DNA from 2 places in the Litorilituus sediminis genome. Region 1 is predicted to be linked to the other one. Evidence: riboswitches for the same ligand, from Rfam matches in the RefSeq annotation. Region 1 holds a riboswitch; the other holds the start of a gene.

Region 1 (15,422 bases):
GGTTTGTAATGCGTCTTCAAGTAAATTAACTAATTCTGTAATAGGAAACTCATTTAGGCTGTTGTTAAGCTTTACTTTTACTTCAGCAATTGAGCGTTGTGAATGTGGGGTTGCAACAATACCTTCACTGGTTCCTAGCCATTCATGGACATCATTTAAAGCAACTTGCTCACTGCCTGAAAACTTTTGCTGAAACGCTTGTTGGATCAATTGTCGTGATAGGGCAGCAGAACATGGACAAGTAGATGAATAGCGCACCTCAACACTAAGCTCAATAGTGAGCTTACCTTGATTTAATAAACCCGTTAGCTTAACTGGGTATGCTTTCCAACCTTCTTTACCACTTATAAGTGATTTACGTCTTAAGTGATACTCAAAGTTAAATTCCACTTTGGCTTGATCACTTAAATCATCATGGCTAGAAACAAAGCTATCAAGCACACTGACTAGCGTTTGATAGCTTAAGGTATTGCTGGTGGAAAGCTCATCTAGTATAAGATACAAGCGAGACATATGTATGCCTTTTGCTTGCGGGTCTTTTAGATTAACAAAGGCATCAATGTGAGTCGAAACCATACGATCATTTTCACCTTTTGACGCAAGCATAATTGGCATTTCAATTTTACTCATGCCGACCCAATCAAGTGCTCCCTCTGTTTGGGCTGTGGTATGGTTGGCAATATCTGGCATTGATGTCGGCATTACGACTCCGCTTTAAACTAAATAATATTAATATATTGCTGGTTGAGTCGCTTGAAATTGACTAAGAATCAGCAATACGTAAATCTAAGGGCGCATATTCTAGCCTATTTTTTGATGCGGATCATTATCGTTATAATTATTGTTGACGTATAACGATAGTAAAAACAATTTAACGGGTTAAAAACATCAGTACCCCTACAAAGCTTATGGGTTAAAGGCTATGAAGTTAACAAGTGATTTTATCTCTTAGCTGCATAATTAAATAAAGATAAACACGCCCGCTAAGATAAGTGTGCTTGTTGTTGTCAGTGATTTTATGTACAGTGTTTGCTTATTTCGTCGTTGTTAAGAGGTGATTATGACAGCACAAACTGTAGTTTTGCTTGATGTTGAATTATTGCAGGGATATCTAGATAGCTTAGGAAAAGCGACCGTTGAGAAAATGTTTGCGTTGTACTCACAACAAGTGGCGATTTATTTGGCGGATATTGAAAAAGCGCAATTAGCAGATAATGCAAAAGATTGGCAAGAGCACTGCCACAAAATGAAAGGTGCAGCAGCAAGTGTCGGTTTAGTCGAGCTTCATAAGCAGCTGGTTGTACTAGAAAAAATTACAGCTACGCAGCAGGAAAAAGCGCAATTGTTGCAGGATTTGCAAGCAGGTAATCAACAAGCTATGACAGCATTTAGCCAATGGTTAGCTGAGCAATCATAGCGAACTTGAATTAATTTAAGGTAGCTTGCGAGCTACCTTAATGGTTAGGTGGTTAGGTGTTAATCTAAGGTGCCAACAAAGCGGTAACCTTCACCATGAATGGTGTTAATTAGCTCTGGCGAGTTCTCAACAGATTCAAAGTGTTTACGCAGTCTTCTAATGGTTACGTCTACCGTTCTATCATTTGAGCGTAAATCTCTACCTGTCATTTCTTTAATTAACTCTTGGCGAGAAATAATTTTGCCGGCATTTTGAATCAGTAAATTTAATGCGCGGTATTCGCCGCGAGGAATGGCAATCACTTCACCTGTAGGACTGGTCATTTGACGCGAGTTACCATCGAGAGTCCACTGATTGAAAGTAATGATACTTTGTGGTGCTTCGGTTTTATTTTGACCAATGCGGCTTAAAATATTGCGCGCTCTAATGGTTAATTCACGCGGATTAAAAGGTTTAGTTAAGTAGTCATCTGCACCTATTTCTAAACCTAAGATCTTATCAATATCACTGTCTCTACCTGTTAGGAAGATTAAGCCTAAATCTTTGTTTTTTGTCAGCTCTCGAGCAAGTAAAAGACCATTCTTGCCGGGTAAATTGATATCCATAATGACCAGGTTGATGTTGTTTTTTTCAAGCTCACTTTCCATGGTGTCACCATCAGTCGCTTCAAAGACCTGATAGCCTTCAGCTTCAAATAGATTGCGTAAGTTAAAGCGTGTTACATCTTCATCTTCAACAACAAGAATTTGGTAAGTTTCCATTTTGACAGTTCACCTGGGTTAGTCTGGCTGTGCCAGTACTTATTAACATTTATTTAACTATGGTAGCTAAGTCATGTTAAAAAAACAATTAAGTCAGTAGATTAGTTATGGCTTTATTGATCTGAAACGAGCTCTACAGGGAAGGTAATATCAAACTTAACACCTTGTCCTAACTCACTGTCGACGCTGATATGACCATCAAGCGCTTGTGTTACTAGGTTATATACTAAGTGCATACCTAAGCCACTACCGCCTGAGCCACGCTTGGTTGTGGTAAAGGGCTCAAAAATTCTGCTTTTGATACCTTCATCTATACCTACACCGTTATCACTATAGTTTAAATGTAGCTGATCACTTAAGCTCATCACTTTAATATCAACAGCACCATTGTCTACACCTTCAAAGGCATGGTAAATAGAGTTGAGGATCAGGTTAATCAATATTTGGTTTATTGGTCCGGGTTTACTGGTAACCACTAAGTCACTAGGGCAGTCTAAGTGATAGGTGACATTGGCAGACTTTAACTTCGCTGCTAGGGTAAGTAAGATCTCTTCCATTAATTCGCGAACATTAAAGGTTCTAGTTTCTGCGCTGGATTGATCTACCGCTACTTTTTTAAAACTAGAAATGAGTTTGGCTGCTCTTTCTAGGTTACGAAAAATAATGGCAACGTTTTCTTCACCATCATTTAAGAACTTCTTCAATTGGCTAGATTTGAGTGTTTTACTTTCAAAGGCTGCTTTAATTTCATTGAGTTTATCAGAGAGCAAACTCGAGGCGGTAACACCTAAACCAATAGGAGTGTTTACTTCATGGGCAATGCCGGCAACCATATCACCAAGCGATGCCATCTTTTCAGTTTCAACCAATTGCCCCTGGAATTGGTGCAGCTTCTCGAGTGTTGACAGCAACTCCTGATTCGACTCTTTTAAAGCATCAGTTCGCGAGTTTACTTTTTCCTTCAGCTCATCGTTTTGTAGCAAGGCGTGCTGGTGTGCATCTTCGATTTTGTTAATGTGTTTTTGTGTTCTGCTCAGTAATATATTGATATTTTGAGCTAAGATATCAAATTCTTTATATATCTGATTATTAACACGAATATTGTAGTCTTTGCTTTGTGACACTTGCTGAATTGATTCAATTACTTCAACAACGGGTTCGTGCATTTTTCTATGCAGCCACATTGCCCATAACAAGGCAATAATTAACGCGGCGACAGTTAAAGAAATGGCTAAATAACTTAATCGGTTTACCAGTGATTTGCTGCTATTTAAGCTTGCTTGAATATATAGATAACCTAATAGCTTATCTTGACTGGTTATTTTTACCATCAATTCTAAGTAGGTTTCTTGGTAGCGAAATTGGCTTAGCTGGTCAATTTCATCGGTTTTATCTTTGATGGCCGGGAAATTATGATTCTTGTTGTAACTGGTGAAAAATTCAGCGCTGTTATCTTCGCTTATGCTGTATACATGCACACGATTAATCAGTGGCGTGATGATGAGACTTTTTAAATCTTCTTTGAGTTCGCTGTGGGTTTTATCATTGTTATCTTGTAAAAAAGGCGCACTTTGCTTAGCAAGGTAATTAGCCCAAGATAAGGTTTCTTGCTCAATAAATTTATTTTCATGCTGCTGACTTTTTTGAATTAAGACAATTGAGGTAATTAGTAGTGATAACACGACTAACCCAATAATTGAGTTAAGCAATAAACTGCGCAGAGATTTAATTTTGGCTAATTGTGGCATTATTTGCTTTGACCAAGGCAACATTGTGAGAAATAAGTCATACCTTGATGATTGTTGAAAAAGCTCAATAATTCAACCTTTATCTTTAGTTTATCGTTAAGATAAGTTGATTTTTTGAGATTGCTTTTCCGCTAATTTAATGCGCATTTATACAAGGCCAAGACATTTGTGAACACGTCACCAGCCTAGAAGTTAAACCCGTCTTAACACTTCACCTGATAAATGCTAAAGCCGTTTGCTTTAGCTTGAGTGCTTGTTTTGCCAATATGCTGCTCCATGATAGGTGGATATTGTAAAAAGCTATTAGCAACAATAGTGATATCGCTTGGTTTAGCCATATAATTTTTAATACCCGCTAAAAATTGTTCCGTTGCCTGATAATGGGTTTTCAAGCCTTGGTGAAATGGTGGGTTTGAAACTATATGTTGGTATTTTTCTGTTACATTGGACAGGCTATTGGATGCAAAGACATTTCCTGTAAGGTCGTTTAATTGCAGTGTTTTTTCTGCCGAAGTCAGCGCTAGTGCACTGACATCTAATAAGGATAACTTGGTATCAGTGAATTTTTTGCCGATAAAGCAACTGATAACCCCAGCACCACAACCAAAATCAAGCACTTTTCCGCACATATCTTCAGGTAAATTGTTAAGCAATAACTGAGTGCCAACATCCAGTTTTTGTTGACTAAATACTCCGGGCAAAGAGGCGATAGTAAGCTTTATATCATCTATTTCTAGCGGGTATTTTTTAAACCAATCATCTAAGTTAAATGGTTTTTCTAATGCTTCAGCTTGAGCAAAACCCGCAAAAAGCATGCAATGGCGTGCGGCATCGATTTTTTGGCCATTAGTTATAAAGTGTTGTGTCAGTTTTAGGGTCGATTGTATGCCGCCTTTTTTCTCGCCAACAAATAATATCCTTGTTTGTTCTGTGATATGTGGCGCTATCATTGCCAAGGTAAAAGCCAGCTCAGCTTTACTTTTAGGAAAAGCGATAATGACTAAATCATGTGTTATATCACTTTGATAAACCGCTGAAAATTGTGAGCTCACCTTGTTTTGCGGCTTACTTTGATGCTTATGCTGAATAGCTTGATAATCAATAAAGTTGCTATTAAAGCAACTGATATGGCTTTGGGGATTTAATTGCAGATAAGCATCAATAAAGCCATCTTCAGGCATATTGACAAAAAGCGGCTTTTGCCCTGCTAGCCATTGTGTATTTCGCATTAAAACTTGACTTGCATTACTCATGCTAGCTGAAAAATTAGCCATACCAAACCTAGAAATTCATTGAGGTAAACGCATTCGCGTTCATCATAAGATAGAAGAAAGCATTCTACCTGAAAGCGACTTTACTAAACAAGCCGCGTGAACTTTTAACGTAAATGACATTGAACTTGTATGCAAAAAGTGATTAAATAGCGCTCGTCCCTATTATTACTTATTTGTTGGTTAGCTAAGTTACTTAGTTAAATAACGAATAAGCTAAAAGGGGTCAGAAGAGGAGCGTTAACCAGGTAGTTATTGCTGTTTTCTCTAAGGAGAAAACACAGAGATCAAACTCTGTTAGTGATAATGAGGGGGATTAACGCCGAGGCAAAAGCAAGGTTTGATACTGTTTTTGTCGGTTGTTTATTCTTAAGTAAGTTAAGAATAGTGGGCTGAATCCCAACAATTGTCACCTATTGCCTGTTGAGGCATTTGAGTGGAGAGCTTCTGGCCTTTGCATTATCAGGCAGCCTTCGCTCTTCTGTGGCGATGTTGCTCTTCTTTGTAAACGCCTAGAACTCTCCGAACTAACGCAACTACAACTAGCCGTTGTGGTTTTATTTGAGTTCGAGAGTAATGAATCAAAATAATTCAATCTCTGCTCGTATTGTACGAGCAAATCAATGTGCTTTATGGACAGCATTAGTTACGCCCTTTAATCAAGACGGTGAAATTGACTATGCTAGCTTGAAAGCTATTGCTTCTGAACAAGCGCAAGCTGGCAATGGTATATTGTTATTAGGTAGCACAGGCGAAGGTTTGGCGCTTAATTATGATGAGCAGTTAGCCATTGTCAGTTTTGTCTGTCAATTAGGGCTAAACACACCCATCATGGTGGCTGTAGGTGGTTATAACTTAGCTGAACAAGTTCGCTGGATAGAACAGTGTAACGAGCTTACCATTGATGCCTATCTACTTGGCAGTCCGCTATATGCCAAGCCTGGCGCTTTAGGTCAGCAGCAGTGGTTTGAGCGCTTACTTGATACTGCCAACTTCCCATGTATGCTCTATAACGTACCTTCACGTAGTGGTGTCGATATTCCAATCAGCACTATCAAACAACTACAGCATCATGAAAATTGTTGGGCCATGAAAGAAGCCAGTGGTGATATCAATACCTTTTTGGCTTACCAGCAGCACTGTCCAGATATCGCATTGTTTAGCGGTGAAGATGCCATGATGCCTTATTTAGCGCCGGCTGGCGTTAAAGGGCTAGTTTCTGTTTGCGCTAATGCTTGGCCGCAAGCGACGAATCGCTATGTCGATATTTGTTTAAACCGTAAACCTGAACAGGTTTATCAGCTATTTCCTTTATGGAATAACGCGGTAGCGGCGCTTTTTTCTGTAGCAAATCCTATTCCTGTCAAAGTGCTTATGCACCAACAAGGCGTGATCAATAGCCCTGTTTTGCGCGCACCTTTGACGCACGAAGAGCTGACGGAGACAGCAGCCTTGCTTGACTTTGACAAGCAAATTAATCAATGGCTAGCAAGCGAGCAAACCAACAACCCTCATTTATCTGTGCCGACAACAGCAGGCTCAGAAGCTTTATTAAATTAAGAAATTGAATATTGGAGTATTTTATGAACTGGCAAGATGTATTAGCACAGTTAGAAGCAGGCACATTACGCGCGGCTAACCAAGATGAATCAGGCAATTGGCAAGCAAATGTTGCCGTAAAAGAAGGCATATTAGCGGCATTTAAAGCAGGTGAAAATGTCGCATTTTCTGAAAACTACCAAGGCTTTGTTGATAAAAACAACTTACCGGCAAGGCAGTTTACACCAAGCGATAATGTACGACTTGTTCCTGGTGGTTCTTCAGTAAGAGCTGGTGCTTACGTAGCACCTGGCGTCATTATTATGCCGCCTGCTTATATCAATGTTGGTGCCTATGTAGATAGCGGTACTATGGTTGATAGCCATGCTCTGATTGGCTCATGTGCGCAAGTGGGTAAGAATGTTCATGTGTCTGCTGCTGTGCAAATTGGTGGTGTGTTAGAGCCGGTAGGCGCTAGCCCAGTGATTATTGAAGATAATGCCTTTTTAAGTGCTGGTGTTGTCGTTGTTGAAGGTATTGTTGTTAAGAAAGGCGCCGTGTTAGCTCCGGGCGTATCGCTATCTAAATCTGTGCCTGTTTATGACTGTGTTAACCAGGAGATGCGCCCTAAAGGTGCTGAAATTCCTGAAAATGCCATTGTTGTTCCGGGCACACGACCAGTACAAGGTGACTGGGCTCAAGGCCAAGGTTTAAATATGGCTTGTGCTCTAATTGTTAAGTATCGCGATGAAAAAAGTGATGCCGCATTAGAGTTAGAATCAATTTTACGTTAGTTGACTAACGCTGATTCTTATTGGTTTGCACGATAGAAGAGGTTAACAATACCATGACAACAACTCCAGATTGGTTAGACAAGAGCATATTGCCATTATTGGCTGCGCATGACTCTCCAGAGCATGAGCAGGCTTATTTTGTGTATCAACTTGATGCATTAAAAGCGCACTTAGCCAAACTACAACAGCAAGATGTGGTGAAGTTATGGTTCGCTGTTAAAGCAAATCCGCTTTCAAAGATAATTCAAACCTTGGACAGTGAAGGCTTTGACTTTGATGTAGCAAGCTCGGGTGAATTGTCACAAGTATTGGCTCAAGGCGTGCCAGCTAATAGAGTATTAAATACTGGGCCGGCAAAATCTAAGGCCCAGTTAACTGACTTTGTTAACCAAGGTGTGCAAACTTTTGTTGTTGAAAGTTTAAACCAGCTCATTTGGTTACATGAAGTAGTGCAAGACTATAACCGTAGTCATAACACGGCTTTGCCAATTAAGGTCTTGCTTCGCGTGCAGCTTCAGTGGCAAGAAGGCGAGAAAAACCCGTTAGGCGGTAATAGTCTGACGCCATTTGGCTTGTCAGTTGAGCAGTGGCAAAGCGTGCAGGTTAAAGACTTCCCTGCGTTAGATATCTGTGGTTTACATATTTTTCAATGGGGCAATATGCTCAGTAATGAAAAAATGTTTTCACTGTGGTCGCAAATGGTACCGCCTTTAGTGGCTTTAGCGAATGACATAGGTATGTCACTAAAAGTTTTAGACCTAGGTGGTGGCTTAGGCATTGATTATTTAGGTGAAGGTAAAACGCTTTCATGGCAACAAATTGTCGATGATTTAGCCAAGATTAAATCAGAAGCTGGCGTGGAAGAGTTGTGGCTTGAGCTAGGGCGTTTTGCCGTGGCTGAATGTGGTTATTATGTTGTTCCTGTTGTTGATAGAAAAGTGAATTACCAGCAAGAGCAGCTGGTGTTAGCAGCAGGTATCAATCATTTATTACGCCCAGCAATAACTGATCAGCCATTCCCTGTGCAGTTGCTTCGACAATCCAGTGCTGAGCTTGAGCACTTTGATTTGCATGGCCCGCTTTGTACCAGTATGGATAAACTGGGTCACTTGGCATTGCCACAAGATGTTGTTGTTGGTGATCAATTAGTTTTTGGTTATTGCGGTGCTTATGGCTTTACAGAAAGTATGCCGTTTTTCTTATGTCATCAGTTAGCCGCTGAATATGTCATTGAAAATGAGCAGCTGTCCGTAGTGAGAGTCGCGCAATCGGCAACAAGCTATTTAGCTTAGTTATAACCCTGTAAGATGTAGTGGAAATTTACCATGAGTATTAATAATAATTTTACTAAAACTGTTATGTCAGTAGGTGAAATGGCCAGTGGCGCTAAGCTTACCGTACCTGTGTACTCCTTTAAAGCAGAGCAATCTGAGGGGCCGAGTGTCTATATTCAAGCAAATATGCATGGCGCTGAAGTACAAGGCAATGCGGTAATATTTCAATTACTGGAGCTACTTAAACGCTGTGATATTAACAGCAATATAACCTTAGTGCCTTATGCCAATCCCGTTGCTTGTAATCATAAAAATGGTGAGTACACCTTAGGCCGATTTGACCCAATTACAGGGGTGAATTGGAATAGAATGTACCATTTTGATCAAGGGGTTATTGAGCCTTTTGCGCAAGAAAATATTGATGAAAGTGACGAGGCTATTGAAGCTAAATTCAAACAGCTTATGCTGGATGAGATTGAGCAAAAGTTAGATCACAATATTTACGGTCTAACCACGGGGCAACGTATTGCTTATCAGTTGCAACGTTTAGCCCATCAAGCGGATCTGGTGCTAGATTTACACACGGGGCCAATATCGAGTAAGCATTTATACTGCCCTGAATATGCACAAGCAAGCGCTAGTTATTTTGATATTCCTCATACGATTTTAATACCGAATATTTTTGACGGCGCTATGGATGAAGCAACATTTTGTCCTTGGTGGCAGTTGCAGCAAGCTTATCAAAACTTAGGTCGTCCTTTTACTATGGGGCAGGGCTTATTTAATAAAGAGAGCTTTACCGTCGAATTAGGCTCACAAGAGCAAATTGATTTAGATGTAGCTCACCAAGATGCCTTAGGTATCTTAAGTTATTTGAAATATAAGGGCGTGGTAGCAGATACTGAGTTTACACCGCAACAAATGACTCGCTATGCTTGCTATTTAAAAGACTATAAGGCGTTATACTCGCCAATGGGGGGCATGATTGATTTTCTCGCACCTTTTGGTGAGCCATTAACTGCTGGTCAGCCATTAGCGCGGATTTTACGTATGGATAATTATGGTGATGGCGACCCTTTACATTACATATCACTAGATGATGATGTTATCCCTATTTTGCATTTTGCTTCAGCAAGCGTAAATCAAGGGACGGAATTATATAAAGTGTTTACCAATTACTTTAAGCTGTAATGACACTTGTATGTTAAAGCAATAAAAGCACGCGATTAGCGTAATGCCAGTCAGTTAAGCTGATTGGCATTTTTTGTATTCCTTGGATACCTTTGGGGTTTTGCCTTAACCCACCTTGGGTATTGCCTCTCTTCACGCCGCTCTGGTAATTTAAAATAAGTCATTTGTGTCAGTAAAGCTTCATAGTGTTTGGGAATATTGCCAGGGCTAGACAGAGGCAATGTGGCAAAGAACTGAGTAATTGCCATTGAGCAACTCGTGAAGCTAAGCTGATTAGGCCAAGTGCTATTAAGCTTTCTTGCTGCCGCTGTCATCCCTTGCCTTATCAAGTTGTAGCACAGAAGGAGTCCCCATAACTCCTGTTCAATCATATCTGGTCGCTTGCTTCTTAAAGTATAAGCGCTGTTAAGTAGCGATTGTTTCATCTCTCGATAGCCTAATTCTATTTCCCAGCGATACCGGTATAACTCAACCATTTCTTCGCTTGGAAAGCGTATTGGGTCGACCATTGAGGTCAGAATACGGTACTCTTTACCTTTAATTTTTTTACTCACTAATCTGGCTTCAATATGTTCTGGTAGGTCATTAAATTTTTTACGAGCTTGAGGCGTTGTTGTTAACCGAATACGTTTATCATTCTTGCCCAAACTCTGGATGACATCGTAATTTAAGTCTTTACGAGCTGGTATCATCCAGTGTCTTTGTTCTCCTGCTTGATGCCATCGATTGAGCAAACCAAGCGAGTAATAGCCTTTATCGAAGATAGTTAATGTATTATCTGGTGTCGTTTCTATTAGCCCTTCTGCTAATTTCATTTCATTAGTTCGGTAACCTGAAAATACGCTGTTGATTAGCTGGTGGCTCGTAATTTCCATGTGACAAACCATACGGATTTGAGGATAAATATTTTCTCTATGCTGGTTACTTTGCGTTTCAAATACTTTGTGGTTTTCAGCAGTATCGGCGACTCGCCATACGACACCATCAACGGCTAGCAGGTTCAAGCCCGCCCATGTTTCAAACTGGTTCGATTCATAACCATGCTGTGCCATCACTTTAAACACTTCTTTAACGGCATCTGCGCCTAACCTTTGTCTTGCTTGAACCAGTGCGCTTGGTGCCACTAATGGCTTTTTATCAGGCAACATGATATCCATCTGAGTGGCTATATCCCAAACCGACTTCTGACGATATAGTGCCATACCGATAATTGACCAAAGCACGGTTTCAAGTGGTAGGCGCCTTTTTCTAATTGTGGCGACGCCAGCTTGTTTAAAGCCTTGTTTAATCAACTCAGGGGAGAGCAACTCTGCGTATTTCTCAAAGGTGTGGAAGGTATTACAAGAACTAAAGGCTGTAGCAAGTTCACTTTCAAAGCGCATAAAAAAATCCGATAAACTTTATTTATCGGATTCTTACATATTGTAGGGATCGTTCAATTGATCCCCAAACTTTTTTGCCTTAACTGATCGGCATTACGCGATTAGCGTGCTTTTGTTTAGGTCGCTAACGTTTTTAGATTTTTAGACCAAACTCAATGGCTGCACCATAGGTGTCTTTTTCGCCGATAAAGCCAGCGATATCCACAGAAAACACATCCCAAGGTGAAACGCCAATACCGGCGGTAATAATGTTGGCATCAACATCATTTAAATCAGCGCGATAACCTAATCTAAGTTGAAAGTCTTCTCCTGCGCGAAACTCTGCGCCAACACTGGCATACTTTGATGCGGCTAAGCTGGCAAAGTGTTCCCTATCGGTTAGGTCGATTTCCGTAGCCACTGTTAGCCAGTCAACTTGATAACTAAAGCCTAAGGTTGAGCTGGTTTCTAATGAAAAAGTCAGATTATTTTCTTGGTGTACTACTTGTTGCGACATAATATTATTGGTCACGATGGCGCCATGCCATTGACGTTCATCACCCCAACTAATATAGAGACCAAGATCAAAATTAGTAACTGATTTTTTAGTTAAGTTTTCTTCATTGTCTAAATCAAATTCATCTTCATCAAACTCACTGATATTCACTCTGTTATAGAATAAGTCGATGCGCTGGTATTTTACTTTCATGCCTGCGTTGACATCATAGTGCTTGTTGCTTGCAACTGAGCCGCCAGTCATGATGCCTGCCTCAACAATGGAGTAGCCAATACCTCGTGCTGAAGATTTCACATCATTGAGATCTAAGTAGCCTTTGTTGATAGCTTCACGTAACAAAATTTCATCGGTTTCAACATAATCAACCGCACCGCCAACGCGACCATATTGGTTGGTGAATAAACCAAAGCTTAGATATTTATTTGGAATAATCACTTGAAAGTTAATGCCATTTTGCGTGTTAACTACCTTTTGGTCTATGGCGGTTAAATCAGTCACAATTTTATCTACTTGCTGATTTAAATCATCGCTGTGATGAGCAAAGTCATCCAAACTTATTGCTTGGTCGATATTTAGACTGTTGATGTCATCAGCAAGTTGCTGCAAATTCATGGCAATATTTTCACTGTTATCAATAACCTCATATTTATCAGAACCCATAATGCCTAAGTTAAGTGAAAAGAAGGCATCGTCATCACGATCGAACTTAGGTAAAAGTGCCGGATTACTTAAAGATGAGGTGAAATCTTGAGTGATATTAGTAAAGCCTTGACCTGCACGTTTAGCGCTAAAGCTTTCAGCAAAACACGATTTGTTGATAAAAAAGGTAAAAATTATTGCATTTACTGCTAATAATTTTGCCAGCTTGAGCTTATTAGTATTAGTTATCATAGCTGATCCTAGTAAAGTCCATGAGTAAATTAGGGTATGATTTTATTGATAATTTAAGGCTATCAACAGTTATAAGCTTAGCGCTAATTGTGGTTTTATGCGAAGACTAGCTTAGAAAACTTAAGCATATAAAGACTATTGAATACGCTAAGGTGGTGTTATATTATCACACCCGTTATGATGACTATCAGCCTAAGAGAGAGTAAGGGTTTTAAAATCATTAGTGTATTCACACTGATGATGTTTTTCTGTGCCTTTTTACTCCATAGCCATCATGTATCTGAATATTCTGCTGGTAATGGCTTACAAGAGTGTCATGTTTGCCATCAAGGGTTAGATTCTGCAGTCACTTCTTCAAGCATAGCATTAGCTGTGGTTATCGTTAGTTTTGATAGCAGTGAAACAGCGTTAAGTGAAGTATTTCAATCACCTTATTATGGTTTAGCCCAACTTAGAGCACCACCGGTCAATAATTTTCTTGTTATCTAACCTCAGGTTTGCATAAGAAATAGCGCCAAACCTAATCAATAGGCTACCTATCTTTTTTGATTTCTAGCTAGATATTTTTGTCTGAATTCAAGGCTTTTTGAAGTAGGAATAGCTAGCTATTTCACTTCAAAATAACGAAGAAGTCAGTAAAAATAGCTGCTAGAAACGCATGGCTTATGTGAAGCTGAGGTTATTTAAATTTACTCACTCCTTAAGCTAAGTGTCTTTAGGAGGGGTTGCTGTACTATTTGAAAATTATTGGAACAATCATGTTTTTATCGTCAAAAAATACTGCTGCGATGAGCAGTGTCGCTCCTATGAGAGCAAAAAAGAATATTATTACTCAGTTACTTCGTTCTAGCGCGGTGACTTTATCGGCTGCCAGTGTGCTATTTACGCAAGCAGTTATGGCCCAGCAAGTTTCGGGTAAAGTGGTCGATAGACAGGGACAAGCTATTAGTAACGCTGTTGTTAGCATTGATGGCAACAAAATACAGCTTGTAACGGATAAAAATGGACGTTTTGTTTTTGATAACTTAGCAAAAGGACAGCTAGAGCTACATACCAGCGCGCAAAATTATAGTCATAAAAATACTGAATTAACTATTGGCAGTGATGATATTGATAATGTCACCATTGTCTTGGCACCTTCGGTTATGGAAGTAATTGATGTGCATGCGACGCCATTACATTCATCATCAATTGAATCGGCTTTGCCGGTAAATGTTATTGCCGCTGATGAATTAAAAATGAAGCAAGCATCAACTTTAGGTGACACCTTAAAAAATGAAGTGGGTGTTCACTCTAGTGCCTATGGTGGTGTAGCTAGCACACCAATTATTCGTGGTTTAGATGGTCCTCGCGTTTTAATTACTCAAAATGGTTTAGATGTTGGGGATGCCTCACGTGTTGGCCCAGATCACGCAGTGGCGGCAGAGGCAAGTACTGCTAGCCAAATTGAAGTGTTACGCGGCCCGGCAACCTTATTTTATGGTAGCGGTGCTATAGGCGGCGTGGTTAACGTGGTTGATGAACGCGTACCAACGAGCAATGATTTCCAAGCAGATTGGCTGTTACAGTATAACGATGCTGCCAATGAAAATCAGGGCGCTATTAATTTAACAACTGGTCAAGATAACTTTGCATTTCATGTAGATGGCTTCTGGCGAGACAGCAAAGACTACAAGCTAGCAGGCCCAGCAGAGCTAGAGCATCACGATGAAGAACATCATGACGAGGAACATGAAGAACACGAAGAGCATGAGGCTTCTTCTAACCGTTTAGAAAATAGCGCATCGCAATCGCATGGTTTTACCTTAGGTGGCAGCTATTTACTTGATAATGGCTTTGTTGGCTTATCTTACGGCCGCATGGAAAGAGAATATGGCATTCCAGGTCATAGTCATGGCGGCCATGAAGAGCACGATGAAGACGAGCATGATGAACACGAAGGCCATGAGGAACATGAAGAAAGTGTTTATGCCAAAATGGAACAAGACAGATTACAGCTATTAAGTGAGCTGAACTTTGATGGTAATTTTATTAATAAACTCGCGACTAAGCTGGCCTATACCGATTATCAGCACCAAGAAATTGAAGCTGGCCTTGTTGGTACAACCTTCACAAATCAAAGCTATGAAGCTAGAGCAGATATCTATCATAGAGATTTTAATGCCTGGCAGGGGGCTTGGACCCTTCACTTTAAACAGTCAGACTTTAAAGCTTTAGGTGATGAGGCATTTACGCCACCATCTAAATCGCAAACAGTCGCATTGGCTTGGTTAGAGGAGCGCCATTTTGGCCCTGTGTTATTGCAATTGGGTGCACGTGTTGAACAAGTAGATATTGAAGCTGATGATACGCTAATCGGCTTTGAAGAAGAGCATGACGGCCACGGACATGATGAAGTGGATGTTCATCATCAAGAGTTAGTATCATTTGATAAGCAATCATTTACACCGATTAGTGGCTCTGTTGGTTTAGTGTGGGATTACGCGCCGGGCTATAACATTGGCTTATCAACCGCATTTTCTCAACGGGCACCATCTGCGGCAGAGTTATTCTCATTTGGCCCGCATATCGGGGCAAATACCTTTGAAGTTGGTGCTATGTTCACGGTTGAGCAAGAAGGTGATGAAATTCATGTTGAATTAGCAGAGCAAGAGCCTG
Region 2 (15,422 bases), 1.2 Mb from region 1:
CGGCCATATCACTAATTTGACGTAATTCACTAAGATAAAACGCTTTATCGCCTGACTGAAGTGCTAGAGTTAGATTTTGGATTGCACTTGGATAGTTTTCGAGTAAAAAACGGATCGCAAAATAGCTCCATTGGTATAAAAAGTCATATTCATATGACATGAATAAAACATTATATAATGGTGGCACATGTTGATCTTTTATTGCATTGAGCGTTCTTGGGTGCTGGTCACCAAAGGCTAAATATTCCGCTAAACCTTCAGCCCAGGCTACATTGTAATTATAAAAGCCAAAACCGTTAGATTTTATATAGCGTCCATCTAAGTAATGAAAATATTCATGTGTTAAATTATAAATATCATTTTCGGCTTCACAGGAAACGCCAACCCAAGCTTTAGGGCATTGCATTGCAATAAATCGAGCCTGATTGTTATTATCAGCAGGGTTTCCTTCTAAGTAGATGCCACCATTATTTGTATCAATATTAAAAAACTCACCCGCGTATTGTTCGTAGTCACTGGGGCTTGCAAAAACGACAACTTCAAGATGCTCATTAAAATCGCCAGAAAGTGGCCCGGTGATTATAGGGAACACTTGATGAAAGCGCGCTTTTGCTTGTTCAAGTGTTTGGCATGATTTTGTTAATGTTTCTGTTGTAATAGAGGATTGTGCTCTAATGGTGATATTGGCATTACATTGGTGACTAACTGTTAAAATATCTTCTTCTTTAGGTGGTTGCCAGCAATAGCCAGTTAACGGATCGTTTTCATCACAAACGCGATTAGCTCTTTCGATAAAGTGTTTAGTGATCATTCGCTCAAGGTAATCAATCGATACCTCGGGTGGGATTGCGCCATGAATTTCTTTAAAAATCCCATCTATTCTCGCTTTAGCGTCATCATTAGCTAAAGTATGTACTAGCCCTAAGGCATAGTAACTGTAATAAGTGAACCATGTTAAGTCATACTCAGTGCTCCAGCGTCTATCAAGTGAGGTTTCTCCAAGTAAAGTGAATGATCTCAGAACCGATAAAACTGATAGCATTTGCTCATTGATTGCATTGTTAACACCGGAAGAACCTAATGTAATGGCATAATGTAAATCGACAAAAACTGCCATGAGCGTATCGGTAGCACCTGGTAAAGCGTAAGGGCTTTGTTGTAATGAAAAATATTGAATTATGGCTAACAGATGCGGTAGGTGTTGTTTAAAGTAGTTTGTATGGTTGCCGTATTGAAAAACAAACAGGTTGCTAGAGTATAAGTCATGTATGATACTTGCTTCAGCACTTGCGCTGATAAAATCATTCATATCTGCTACTGCAAGTAAAGCATGGTTAACATCAAGTGCTTCTTCATCAGATATACTTTCGCCGTAGCGAGCATAATTTTCAATGTAAGGTATTAGTGCTGCAAGGCTTGGATGCGTTATATCATCTTGATTTGCTAGAAAGTGAATTGCAGCCGCCACATCGGCTATTGAACCTGGATTTTGCTGGGCTATATTGGCATATTCACTGGTGCTTGCAGCGATTATCGTTTGAACAATAGCTGAAAATTCATTTTCATTACTAAGTATTGGCTCAGGTATATCTACGGTAATGTCAGTATCAAATACTACAAAGTCGCCTAAAGGTGGTGGGATATCCCCCCCTGCAACAGAAACATGTAATGTCATTTCACTGACATCACCACCTAGATGAAAGTATCTTGTGCCTGCTGGAGAAATAAAACTAAGGCTTTCATTATTACTATCAGGTGTATTTACACTGCTTTCAACTTCATCCAAGTTCCATGATTGCCCAGAATATAACGTTATGGAAGCATCAAGGAAAGGGGTATAGTTGCCACCACTGGTAGTTATAGTGACTTGGCTATTATTGTATGGAATGTTTATCCAAAGGTAATGACCATAATCTGTTAAACAATAGCTTGTATTTGCTTCGACTAGTGTTTGTCTATCGAGCGTTTTTTCGCCACAAAGATCAGCAGCGTGGGCTGTTGGTAGTAGATATTGTGCGACGATAGTAATTAGGCTAAGTAGTGTTAATACCCGTCTATTCATAAGTGAAACCTCCAAATACTGAGCTCCATCTCATGAAATTCATTTATAACCTTGCAATATATTTTATATCATAAGTGTTTTAAAAGTTACATCAGATAACGATTGAGTAACAAATTAACAGATTAACTAATTGCTAAGTTCAATAGTAGACAATGAAACAGATAATGGCGGAGATTTAAGAAAAAAGTTATATTTTTAGCTAAATTAGTCACAATTTTTCTGGCGTTAACTTAACTAATTGATAGCTAATAGTACAAATTAATTGGTTACTAGAAGCTGGTTTTGTTTAATTTATTTTTTCCCAAATTCCTGATTTAAGAATTATGTTGTCCTTATTGTAAACTTTTATTTTTTGGACGTCTAAAAGGCTATTGCTATTTTGATGGATATAAGGTTAAATAGACGCGCTTTTGATAGATACTTCGAATATTTATCGATTGGCACCAGAAGAGGTGCGGTAGCTAGGTAGATAACGTTATACCCAGAGTATACGGAACCACATTCCATAAACGTTATTGAGGGAGACTATCGCCGAGGATGTTGCATGTGTGGCGTGCAATATTCGGTCACTAAGGTTGAATCCTTAGGGCTGTCACCTGTAGTAATTGTTATTTACAACAAAAGGTGGAGAGCTTCTGGCTGAAAAAGTTAACTTTCTAATTATGTCATTGAATTGGTATAAATAACTGCTCAGTCATGCTCTTCCAATATTTAGGTAAATCCTAGGTATATGTTAATTGGGAGAAATTTCTTTTGAATTCAAATCAATCTTCATCGTTTTCATTAACGGTAGCCAAGTTTGGCGGAACCAGTGTTGCTGATTTTGACGCCATGCTGCGATGTGCAAATATCATTAAAAGTAGTACAAGTAATCGTGTTGTCGTTGTTTCGGCCAGTGCTGGTGTAACAAACTATTTAGTTCGTCTTAGTCAGGAAAATGTTGCTCTCGCTGAGCAAGAAGAAATTATTGCTAACATAGGCGCCATTCAATTTAATATTACCCAACATCTTGAAGCGACAGTTGAAGAGCAACTTAATAGTGAAATAAATCAGTTGTTGGATGAGTTGTCGCAACAAGCGTTAAATCAATCACAGCAATTCAGCGCTAAAACTGCTGATGCCATTTTATCTTTTGGTGAGCAGTTTAGTTCGCGTATTTTTGCGCAAGTACTACGCTCAATAGATGTTGCTGGTGAATACTTTAACGTTCAACAGGTAATGAAAACCAATAGCTTATACGGTAAAGCCGTTGTTGATGAGCAACAATTAAAGTCAGCTTGTCAGCAACTTTTAGCACCAAAGTTAGTAGACAGTGTCATTGTAACTCAAGGCTTTATTGGTCAAGATGGTCTTGGCAACCCAACAACCTTAGGTCGTGGTGGCTCTGATTATAGTGCTGCGTTATTAGCTGAAGCGTTAGACAGTGATGATTTAGCGATTTGGACAGACGTTACTGGTATTTTTACCACAGATCCTCGCATTACTTCGCAGGCGAAAGCAATTAAAGAAATTAGCTTTGGTGAAGCGGCGGAAATGGCAACATTTGGCGCTAAAATTCTCCATCCTGCAACCTTAATACCTGCTATGCGTCACAATATTCCTGTCTTTGTTGGTTCCAGTAAAGAGCCTGAAAAGGGCGGTACCCGTATTAAACAACAAGTTGAATCATCACCGACATTTCGTTCAATCGCACTGCGACGAGAGCAAACCTTAGTGACAGTGAAAAGCCCGGCAATGTTACATGCTAGTGGTTTCCTGGCTCAGGTATTTGCTATTTTAGCGAAACATGAATTAAGTGTTGATTTGATCACCACCAGTGAGATCAGTGTTGCATTAACTTTTGATAACCCAAGTGGTACAACGCAAGCGCTGTTAACTTCAACGGTTGTTGAAGAGTTAGAGCAGCTTTGTGAAGTTTCTGTTGAACATGGCTTATCATTGGTTGCTGTTATTGGTAATGGTTTAGATAGTGCAAGAGGCATAGGGCAGAGTATTTTTGAAAAAATCAATGACACGAATATTCGCCTAATTTGTCATGGTGCGAGTGCCAATAATTTATGCTTTTTGGTGCAAGAGCAAGAAGCCAATCATGTTGTTGAAACTTTGCATGACACATTATTTGCTTAGTTTGATAATAACTTATGAGCAGCTAAAACGTTAGTTGCTCATAAGTATTTTTTATACTTTTACGGCTTGCTGGCGGTAAAAAATCTAGCTAATTTTTCTGCTATTTTTGCTGTAAGTTAGAGTATTGCTTTTATATCTGCTTCAAGTGCTTCTGGCTTGGTTAGAGGCGCATAGCGTTGAATCACTTGACCTTGTTTGTTCACTAGAAACTTAGTGAAATTCCATTTGATAGATTTTGTCCCTAATAAGCCTGGTGCTTGTTCTTTTAAATAAGTATAAAGTGCAGCTTCGTTTTCACCATTGACATCAATCTTAGCAAATAGCGGGAAACTGATGTTAAAGTGCAAGTCACAAAAGGCTTTGATTTCATCATTGCTGCCGCTTTCTTGTTGTTTGAACTGATTGCATGGAAAGGCTAAAACGTCAAATCCTTGGTTATGAAATTTTTGTTGAAGCTTTTCTAGTCCTTCATATTGAGGGGTAAAGCCGCACTTGCTCGCAGTATTGACAATAAGCAAGGTTTTACCTTGGTATTGAGATAGCGGTTGTTCTACACCTTTATAATCATTAACACTAAATTGGTAAATTGATGTCATTATCTTTTCGTTATAGTTAAGTTAATTTTGTTCACTTTAAATTGTGCCCAGTAAAATTGCAAAGTGTTAAGACAAGCACAGTAAAGTTAAGTACACTATTTTAATTTAGTTAAGTTTTATTTAGTTCTTTATTTAGTTAAGTTTGGAAAATCATATGAAGTTAGCATTTATCGGTTTAGGTGTTATGGGATACCCGATGGCAGGTCACTTACAAAAAGCAGGTCATCAAGTTTGTGTTTACAATAGAAATCAAGAAAAAGCTAAGGCGTGGCAAGCGCAATATCAGGGGAAAATGGCTGCAACACCTGCATTAGCGGCACAGGGCTGCGATATAGTTTTTTGCTGTGTAGGCAACGATGATGATGTTAGGCAGGTAGTTTTAGGTGAGCAAGGTATCTTAGCTGGCCTACCTAAAGGAAGTGTCTTAGTTGATCATACGACAGCGTCAGCAGATTTAGCGATTGAGTTAGAGGCGCTTTGCCATGAAAATGGTCAAGCATTTTTAGATGCTCCGGTATCGGGTGGTCAAGCGGGCGCTGAAAACGGTGCTTTAACTGTGATGGTTGGTGGTGATAGTGCAGTTTTTGCTAAGGTAGAGCCAGTAATGGCAGCTTATGCAAAATTTAGCCAGCTAATGGGTAAAGCCGGAAGCGGGCAGTTGGCGAAAATGGTTAATCAAATATGTATCGCTGGCGTAGTTCAGGGACTTGCTGAAGGATTTAGTTTAGCGAAACAGGTTGGTTTAGATGCCGATGCTTTAGTTGCAACTATATCAAAAGGTGCGGCAGGCTCATGGCAAATGGAAAATCGCTATAAAACTATGTTTGCGGGAGAATTTGATTTTGGCTTTGCAGTTGATTGGATGCGCAAAGATTTAGCCATAGCCTTTGCAGAAGCGGATAAAAGAGGGGTCGAGCTACCAATGACTAAAATGGTTGATGGTTTTTATCAAGAAGTTCAAGCGCAAGGGGGCAACCGCTGGGACACATCAAGTTTGATTGCTCGCTTTAAAAAATAGTAGTTAACTGTACACGAGTTATTCTTGAGAGAACTTTTGTAGCTGTCTATTAATTGCGTTGACTGCTTTATTAATTTCCTCTGCTGTCGCTAATAGCTGCTTGCTACTACTGCTTGCCGTGGAGGAAACATCCTTGATCGTCGCAATACTTTGATTAATATCGTTGCTAACTGCGGCCTGTTGTTCGGCGGCAGTCGCTAGTTGTATATTTTGTGCTTGAATATTATTGATAAGGTTACTCATTTCGGAAATAGCTTCATTGGTTTCCAGCGCTTTTTGGTTACTTTGTTTTATGCTTTCATTACCTTGGTTAATTGAATTAACTGCCGACTTTGCACCACTTTGTAGTTGTGTGATCATGGCATCAATTTCTTCGGTAGATTGTTGAGTTCTACTGGCCAATGTTCTTACTTCATCAGCAACAACGGCAAAGCCTCGACCTTGCTCTCCGGCTCGCGCTGCTTCAATTGCTGCATTAAGTGCGAGTAAGTTGGTTTGCTCTGCGATACCTCGAATAACCTCCAAAACACTACCGATATTTTGGCTATCTGCTTCAAGTTGATTTACGACATTTGAAGCGTCATTCATCATGCTAGTTAGCTCATTGACAGAATTGATACTTTGTTCAATGACTTTTTGACTTTGTTGGGATTCTTGCTGAGCGGTTTGTGAGTTTTCCGAAGTACTAGCAGCTATTTCTGCCATTTCTTGTGTCGATGCTTTCATATCTGTCATAGCATTAGCGACTTGGTCAGCTAAGTCTTGCTGATTTAGTGCACCGGACTGGGTGTCATGTGAGATTGACTCCATGGTTTGCGTTGTTTGTTGGAGTTGTACAACTTGTTTGTTAATTCCCGTTAAGGTTTTACTTAATTGATTGATAAAACGATTAAAGGCAATAGCAATATTGCCTATTTCGTCTTTTGGACTCTCGTCAAGGCGCTTGCTTAAATCGCCCTCACCATCGGCTATGACTTCTAGTGCGGTACTCACTGTTCTTAAACGATTTGAAATCAACTTTCGAAACATGAAAAACAGTAAACCAATCGTCGCTAGCAATGCTAATATCATTAACATGGCGATAGATATATTAAGTGTTCTTGCGTCAGCAAGTTGCTCTTCGATTGGGACTTGAACTTCTAAAACACCTCGCACATCGTTTAGCTGCCAGTTATTTTTAGGGGTATCAGGATGGGAGTTATGACAATTAACACACCCTTGCTGACTCATGGTATCAGCAACAGCCACCCTGACAATTTGTTTGCCATCAATTGTTTGTGTTACAGCAAAAGTGTCATTCGGGGTTAGTTTTAGTGCTTGCCATGCTTGTTGAGCAAAGTCATCAAGTTGTCTGTTTGTTCTATTTGGAAAAGGAAAGGGACTATAGAGCTTTAAGTTGATGATGCCTTTCTTATTAAATTCTTCGCTAAGTTCGTGAATAAAGGTCGCTGGCAGTGGTATTTTATCTTGTTGACCTTTGTGTTGATAGTCAGGGCTAAGACCGCTTATAGGAATGACCTTTTTTATAATGTTTTGCGTGTAGTATCCTCTAATTGTTTTATATTGTTTTACTGTTAATTCGGCAGAACGTATTGCCGATTCAATGGCATTATTTTTGGTAAGATTAGGCACATAATAGCTTAGTACAATGAAGATCAAGACAAAGATAATGATCAAGGGAGTAAATAATCGGGTACTGAGTTTATCTTGAAAGGCAATGGCCATAAATCACCTACCAACCTTAAAGGAGAAAAGTTTTAGGGGCTATGTTTAATTATTGTAGTTCAGCATTAATGGATGTGCTTATGAGCAACATGAATTGCCTTGGTTAAAGAGTATCGAGCGCTAATATGAATAGAGTATCAGCTTTTATTTTCTTACAGCGATAGTCATACTCAGTGCTTGTTCAAGCTAGTCTAAAGAAGCAACAACAACTAGCGCAGATACTATAAAAAGATAGATAAATATAAGAAAAATACCGACCCAAATGCTGGTAAAAGATATGCCTTAAGCATAGATAATGGCTATGCTTAGGGCATTAGTCTGAAGTGATTTACTACGTAGGCTACAGTTACAGGTTAAAAACCATAGGCACAGTTGTTAACATCAATAAAGCAATAATGGCAATTGCGGCGATGTTAAGCCATAAGCCAGCCCTAGCCATATCTTTGATCCGTAATTCTCCAGAGCTAAATACGATGGCATTAGGTGGTGTGGCAACTGGCATCATAAAGGCGCAACTTGCTGCTAATGCGGCGGGAATGACTAGCATCATAGGACCGTCGGTTAAAGTTACTGCGATTGGGCCAAGTAAAGGTAAAAAGCTGGCAGCGGTTGCGGTATTGCTGGTGACTTCTGTTAAGAATAATATTGTTATGGTAACTACCAGTATTGCAGCAATTACCGGGAAGGTTGACGTTGCTTCTAGTTGTGTAGCGATATAAGCGGCAAGGCCTGATTTTTTAATTAAGCTTGCTAAGGCTAAACCACCACCAAATAAGAGTAACACTCCCCAAGGTAATCTTTTGGTATCGTCCCAGGCTAAAATACGAATATCTTTTTTACTATCAACTGGCACAACAAATAATAATAGCGCCACTAGCATAGCAATGCCGGTATCAGAAATCGCTAGCCCAGTTGCTTTGGCAATCAGGGGTCTAAATATCCAACCAAGTGCGGCAAAGGCAAAGAAAAATAACACTAATTTTTCCCCTTTACTCATTTGTCCTAACTCTTGCAATTTATTGTTGAACATAGTGTGGGTGTCGACCTGTTCACCTGTATTCACTTGATAGCAGACCTTAGTTAAGATAAACCAGCAAAGTATTAATAATACTGTGGTTAATGGCACGCCGACAATCATCCATTGGGCAAAGCCAATTTCAATATCATAACTGTCTGCTAAGTAAGCCGCCATCAGGGCGTTAGGTGGTGTACCTATCAAGGTTGCTAAGCCACCTATGCTGGCAGAAAATGCAATGGCAAGTAGCATAGCTTTTGAAAAGCTTTCGTGATTATCGCCATGTTGCTTTTGTTTGACCATTTCAATAATGGATAAGGCAATGGGTAGCATCATCACGGCTGTTGCCGTATTAGACATCCACATAGATAAAAATGCCGTGACTAACATCAGGCCACCAATTTGATGGCTTGGCTTGGTGCTCACTAATGACATGGCTTTTAAAGCTATACGTTTATGCAGATTCCATCTTTCCATGGCAATCGAGATAAAGAAACCGCCTAGAAATAGGAATATTAGCGGGTGTGCATAAGATGAGGTTGTCACCTTGATGGGGGCAATACCGACAATTGGCGCAACAATTAATGGTAAAAAGGCTGTCACAGATACCGGGGTGGCTTCAGAGATCCACCAAGTAGCCATCCATAGTGCTAAACCTAAAGTATGCCATGCTGTTACAGACATACCTTCAAAAAAAGGTGGCGTTAATAAGGTCATAAGCATTAAGGCTGGACCGAGTATTAACATAGGCAACGGGGTTGCTTTCTCTTGGGTGTTATTCATAACTTTCCTCTCATATTATTTTTTATAATCGTTTTAAGGTCTCAATAGCAAAGTCATTGCCATGTTTTTATCTTATTGTTTTGTAGGGTAATTATTGTTTTGTTGTGTATTGTTTTGCCTGTTTTAGTATTGGAAACCACCCATAAAAAAAATCAGATGTGTGGGAAACCACCTGTAATAGCATTTGTATTAATTGTTATGACCAAGTGTTTTGAACGCATCTGAGTAATGTCGCTTTGGCTTAGTTTATATCGCTATAACCTTAGGAAATTTACACAGAGTGAGGCAGGGCGCTGTTGCTTGGTATTGTTCATTATGGGGGGATTTCTATACACAACTTATGCGCTTTCGGGTGAAATTTCCCCCGAATGGTAATTTTAGTAGTGAGGTGGTTTTTATTTAACCTTATGTTTGTAAAGCATTTATTGTGTTTTATTTCTGTTTGGGGAAATTGGCCTAAACATTGCGATAACAGAGATAAAGCTAAGCATTAGCGTGCTGTGGCTTACATAAAAAATATAAAAACTTCTTAATATAAAGGGGAAAACGATGAAGCATGTTCACACTGTCCAAACAAGTAAAACACTATTGTTAACGACACTCATACTAGCGAGTGCTAGTGCCAAGGCAACACAGGCGGAAAGTTCCTTCTATGGCTCATTACGTTTAGGGGCTGACTACGTTGATAGCGGCACAGCAGATGATGCGGTTAACGGGCGAGACTACTTAAGCCGTGTCGGCGTAAAAGCAAGTATTCAACTTGCTGAGAATATTACTGGTATAGGTAAAGTGGAATACGGCTTACGTGGTGATGATGGGGTAAATTTTAATCAAAATCAAAAGGCCGGTATGCGCCAGATATATGTTGGTTTAAAAGGTGATTTTGGTACAGTGACTTACGGCTCGCAAACCATTATATGGCATCAATATGTGCGAAGTGCCTATTTTTCTGATGCCTTAGATTCATTGCGCCAAGGGGCAATTCGTGATGATGATATGCTGCAATGGCAAAAAACTTACCATAATTGGAAGTTTGGCGCTGCTATTCAAACTGAGCAGCAAGATGGTGACTCGATTGATCAATACCAGTTAGCAGCACAATACCAAGCTCATGGTTTAAAACTTCAAGCAGCATTAGCAGCAGATCAGCAAGGAGAGAATACAGGTAATTTATATGGTGTAAGAGCTTGGTACGATATTTCAGACTCATTGACTGTGTCTGCTTTTTATCATTTAGCGGAGGACGATTTTGATATTTATAAAGGCAATTCATCTGGCAATGTCCGCTTAGTATCAGCCAAAGAGTCAGGGAAAGTGGGTGGTGTTACCTCATGTACCGATGAAGAACGCTCAACAGCAGGGCTATATGGTAAGTGGCGCCAGGGAGATAACCAGGTACATGCACGTTATGCCGTGAATGCTTGTGAAGTAAAAGGGGATGTCAGCTCAATCAAAGTGGAGTATATCCGCTACTTTTCAAAGAAATTCCGACTTTGGGCATCCTTTGAACAGCTAGATAATGATACGACACGTTTACCTTCAACGGGGGAAAATATGTCAGAGCTGCAATTAGGGGCAAGGTTTGATTTTTAAATTGATGCTAAGACTTGCTAATCTGCAATAAAAACAGCTGACAAAGAGCAACACTCGGTGTGAATTAGTCTAGTATTTGATATGAAACAAAGTATTAGCACAATGTTTAAGTCAGTAATGTTTTATAGTGAATAATATAAAATAATTATCGTTGAATAAGCAAATAGTGAATTCAATTGGTATCACAGCTTAACCCTGCTATTGCAGGGTTTGTTTTATCAGGATTAGGTAAATTTTTTTGGCTTTTAACAGTAAATCGACGAATAAAAATTACATTTTATCCACTTTGGTGGTGATTGGCTTATTGCTAGCCATTGAACTCACTCAGGTGATTGGTTTACGTCATGCGTATCAGCAAATGCACCAGCAATCAAGCCAACAGCTTGCCAGTTTAGTTAGCTATATAGAGAATATACTGGGTCGCTTTGAAAAAATTCCTGAGGTGTTATCGAAACACCCGTTATTAGCGCAAGTGCTAACTTCACCTGATGATCAAAGTAATGTTATCAGGTTAAATCAGCTCTTAGCTGAAATTCGCACTATGACACAAGCATCTGATATTTACCTTATTAATAGCGCGGGCATTACGGTTTCAGCGAGTAATTATCAACTGGATACCTCGTTTATTGGTATGGACTTTACCTTTAGACCTTACTTTCAGCAGGCAATGCAAGGAGGGTTATCTCGCTATTATGCGGTGGGTTTAAGTAGCGCCAAGCGAGGGTTTTATTATGCTTACCCAGTTATTGCACAAGGTGACATTGTTGGCGTGATAGCGTTAAAAATTAGTATTGCGCAAATTGAACAGCAGTATAAAAAAACACTATTAACCGATAGTTTTAATTTCTTAATTGTTGCCCCCGATGATGTGGTTTTTATTTCAGATAGAGAGGAGTGGCGCTTAAAAACGATTGGTGAGTTATCAGCGAGTAAACGGGCAAAAATCATTGCCGCTAAGCGATACACAGACAAGAGTATCACAGCCCTTAATGTCTCCGATATCTCTAACCACTATTTGCCTAAAGGGCTGGACAGTAAATTATTGCAAATATCGTCAAAACATAAGCAAGAGCAGGTTTTTGCTATGCAAACATTGATGAAAGCCGCGAATTGGCAAGTGCATTTGTGGAGCTCTTTAGCCCCGATTAAAAAGCAACGAGCCTTGCTGATTATATTGAGTGCTTGCGGTTATTTATTGGTGGTGTTTTTACTGTTATTTGCCAACGAAAGGCTAAAGAATGCAAGAAGGTTGAAGCAATCTCAACAGCTGCTCGAGCAAAAAGTAAAAGAGCGTACCGCGGACTTAAGTGCAAGTAATGTTAAGTTGCTTGAAGAAATAGCCCAGCGTAAGCAAGCGCAAACGCAAGTTGAAAAAATGCAAGAAGAGTTAATTCAGTCTGAAAAACTGGCTGTGATTGGTAGTATGTCTGCTGGTATTAACCATGAAATTAATCAGCCGTTAACGGCGCTACGTAGCTATTCTGAAAATGCTCTTGCTTATCAAGAGCGCAATATGACAGATAAAGTAAAGAAGAACTTAACCCTTATTGTTGGCTTAGTTGATCGCTTAAGTGATATTGTCAGTCAATTTAACAGTTTTTCTAAAAAAAGTACCGGGGTTGCTAGTTTAGTGAATGTGCACGCTAGCATTATGGCTGCACTAAGTATTGTTAAGCATCAAGCAAAAACTGCTTCGGTAAAGCTTACCCTAGCGCCTTGCTCAGAAGAGTTGCATATATTTGGTGATGCCGTGCGTTTTGAGCAAGTGTTGGTTAACCTATTAAGTAATGCCATTCAAGCACTTAGTGAGCAAGAAGACAAGCAAGTAACCATTTCCACCTATGAGAATAACGCATTAGTTTTTATTGAAATTAGAGATAATGGTCCTGGCATTTTAGCTGATAATATCGATCGAATCTTTGAAGCATTTTTTACCACCAAAGAGAACTTTGGTTTAGGGCTTGGTTTATCAATATCACACCGTATTATTGAGTCAATGCAAGGGCAGCTCAAAGTGAGTAATCATCAAGAAGGTGGTGCAGTGTTTACCATTAGCCTACCAATTAAGCAGGTTTTGTAAGGAAGTATTATGGATACAGTTAGTTTAGGCCATGTTTTTGTCATTGATGATGAAGAACATATTCGCAGCGCAATTGAGCAGGTCTTTGAGTTACAGGGCTTTTCAATACAGAGCTTTTCAGACGGCACTGAGCTATTGAGTCAGCTTAGTAATACTTGGCCTGGCGTTATTATTAGCGATATTAATATGCCTAAAAAAGATGGTCATCAATTAATGGAGGAAATCAAAGCCATTGATGCTGACATACCAACCATTTTATTAACTGGCTTTGGCGATATATCTATGGCGGTAAAGGCAATGCGTAATGGCGCATATGACTTTATTGAAAAGCCTTTTAATAATGAGCACTTAGTCGATACGGTAAAAAGAGCACTCGATAAACGTACTTTAGTGCTTGAAAACCGTCAGCTGAAAAAAGAGGTAGAGACTCATTGCTTACCTGGCCCTAGAATTTTGGGTAATTCACCTAAGATAGTACAGATGCGCAATATTCTTAATCAAGTGATGGATGCACCAGCAGATATTATGATTGATGGTGAAACCGGTACAGGTAAAGAGTTAGTGGCACGCTATTTACATGATCATAGTATACGCCGAGATAAAAATTTTGTTGCGCTAAATTGTGGCGCGATACCTGAAAATATCATTGAAAGTGAACTTTTTGGTGCAGAGCCGGGCGCTTATACCGGTGCTGATAAAAAGCGTATTGGTAAATTTGAATATGCCAATGGCGGGACTTTATTTCTTGATGAGATTGAAAGTACCCCCATGGCGTTACAGGTGAAATTACTCAGAGTGCTTGAAGAGCGAAAAGTTGTTCGTTTAGGTGCGAATGAGGGCATTAATCTTGATATTAGAGTGATTGCGGCAACGAAAGTAAATTTACTCGAACTCTGTGAGCAGGGGCTATTTCGCGAAGATTTATATTACCGGTTAAACCTAGTGAAGGTTGATATACCGCCACTGAGAGAACGTATTGAAGATGTTCCCTTGCTTTTTTTACACTTTACTCGAGTTGCCTCGGCGCGCTATAAAAAAGAGCTGATCCCGTTATCACAAGAGCATAAGGCGCAATTATTAAGCTATGAATGGCCTGGTAATGTCCGAGAGTTACGTAATTTAGCTGAGCGTTATGTGCTACTAGGAGAAGCGGCAGCGTTTAACTTAAACACTACTATGTGTGCCAGTACCATGCACGTTAGTATGGGGCTGACCCAAAGAGTTGAATTTTTTGAAAAATTCTTAATTGAAGAAGCATTAGCCAACAATGAAGGCTGCATTAAAGATACAATGGCTGAGCTTAAGCTGGCGAGAAAAACCCTCTATGACAAAATGAAAAAGTACCAGTTAGAGCGCAAGACATATCAAGAGTAAAGGCTTGATAGCTACACGTACCAGAACTAACGATTAAGAGCCTGCCAAGTCATTTGTTAGGCTCTTTATCTTTGATATTGTTGGAGGACTTGAGACTACTGACATCAACCTTGAATGTAGTCATATAAGGCTTTAAGAACAGACATTTTACCTTTATCTTCTTCATGCTCATGAGCCAAGTTTTCAATTTTTATCATAAACTCGTCGGCACTTAGGATACCTTTACCGCCATAGAGCAGTTTATTTTGACAATATTGTTGCCACTTTTGTTGCTCATCATTGGTGAGTGTGTGTGGGTAATTTCTGGCTCTAAAACGAAATAGCAGGGTAGTGAGTCGCTCATCTTGAAATTGAAATGGGTGGCTTGCCAATTGCTCAGGCGCTAAGCCATGCAGAATGTCCATTTGCGCTTTATCGCTGTGGCTAAAGAAATTGCCACCATAAAGGGCATGCTCGGCATCGACTTGTTCATTATCAAAACTCTCAGCGGCGAAGACATCACTTAGTTTATCTCTTAATTCAGTATGTTGCTTTAATCGCTGCAAATTCTCTAAGCACATTTCTCTTGGAATAGTTAAGCGCTCAGCATTTTCCGGTAACAGAGTTTTCGCTGGTGCTATGACCGGGCATTTATTGGTATGGATTAACTTTACTGGGATTGGCTTTTCATTAGGAGCTAAATCATCATAGCGAGTATATAAGCGTGTTTTTATTTCGTTAGCGGTGAGTTCAAGCAGAGGGCTAATATCACGAGCAAGATCAACACATATCACAGCATTTTTATTAACAGGATGATAACTAATAGGAGCAAACCAGCTAGTACAGCCATGTGCGGAAGAAATCTTTGATGAGGTATGCACCACTGGCGTCATATCAGCGACATTAAGCAGCTCTGCTACCTGTTTTTTATTTCTAAGATTAAAAATAAATTCATATAACTTAGGCTGCTTTTCTTTAATTAATTTAGCCATGGCAATAGTGGCATAGACATCACTCATGGCATCATGGGCTGCTTCATGTGCTATGCCATTGGCTTGAGTTAATAATTC

Evidence for each region. Region 1 has a riboswitch for lysine ahead of dapA (4-hydroxy-tetrahydrodipicolinate synthase). Riboswitches for the same ligand answer to the same signal wherever they lie in the genome.
Region 2: linked by a shared signal. The riboswitch ahead of lysC (lysine-sensitive aspartokinase 3) and the one ahead of dapA (4-hydroxy-tetrahydrodipicolinate synthase) in region 1 are both predicted to bind lysine.

Annotation. Positions count from the first base shown of each region.
Region 1 covers NZ_CP034759.1:3,419,983-3,435,404, forward strand. Annotated here, with positions in the region: gene folE2 (GTP cyclohydrolase FolE2) at 1-702, opposite strand, end outside; gene EMK97_RS15190 (Hpt domain-containing protein) at 1,061-1,417, shown strand; gene arcA (two-component system response regulator ArcA) at 1,477-2,178, opposite strand; gene EMK97_RS15200 (ATP-binding protein) at 2,292-3,926, opposite strand; gene EMK97_RS15205 (methyltransferase) at 4,130-5,200, opposite strand; lysine riboswitch at 5,420-5,652, shown strand; partial or broken gene dapA (4-hydroxy-tetrahydrodipicolinate synthase) at 5,774-6,682, shown strand; gene EMK97_RS15215 (2,3,4,5-tetrahydropyridine-2,6-dicarboxylate N-succinyltransferase) at 6,781-7,530, shown strand; gene EMK97_RS15220 (PLP-dependent decarboxylase) at 7,584-8,822, shown strand; gene EMK97_RS15225 (succinylglutamate desuccinylase/aspartoacylase family protein) at 8,856-9,995, shown strand; gene EMK97_RS15230 (IS4 family transposase) at 10,046-11,377, opposite strand; gene traF (conjugal transfer protein TraF) at 11,511-12,764, opposite strand; gene EMK97_RS15240 (hypothetical protein) at 13,002-13,253, shown strand; gene EMK97_RS15245 (TonB-dependent receptor) at 13,571-15,422, shown strand, end outside.
Region 2 covers NZ_CP034759.1:303,422-318,843, forward strand. Annotated here, with positions in the region: gene EMK97_RS01385 (collagenase) at 1-2,062, opposite strand, end outside; lysine riboswitch at 2,502-2,705, shown strand; gene lysC (lysine-sensitive aspartokinase 3) at 2,816-4,189, shown strand; gene EMK97_RS01395 (glutathione peroxidase) at 4,306-4,785, opposite strand; gene EMK97_RS01400 (NAD(P)-dependent oxidoreductase) at 4,940-5,803, shown strand; gene EMK97_RS01405 (methyl-accepting chemotaxis protein) at 5,822-7,528, opposite strand; gene EMK97_RS01410 (SLC13 family permease) at 7,875-9,326, opposite strand; gene EMK97_RS01415 (porin) at 9,876-10,919, shown strand; gene EMK97_RS01420 (sensor histidine kinase) at 11,158-12,999, shown strand; gene EMK97_RS01425 (sigma-54-dependent transcriptional regulator) at 13,009-14,373, shown strand; gene sbcB (exodeoxyribonuclease I) at 14,478-15,422, opposite strand, start outside.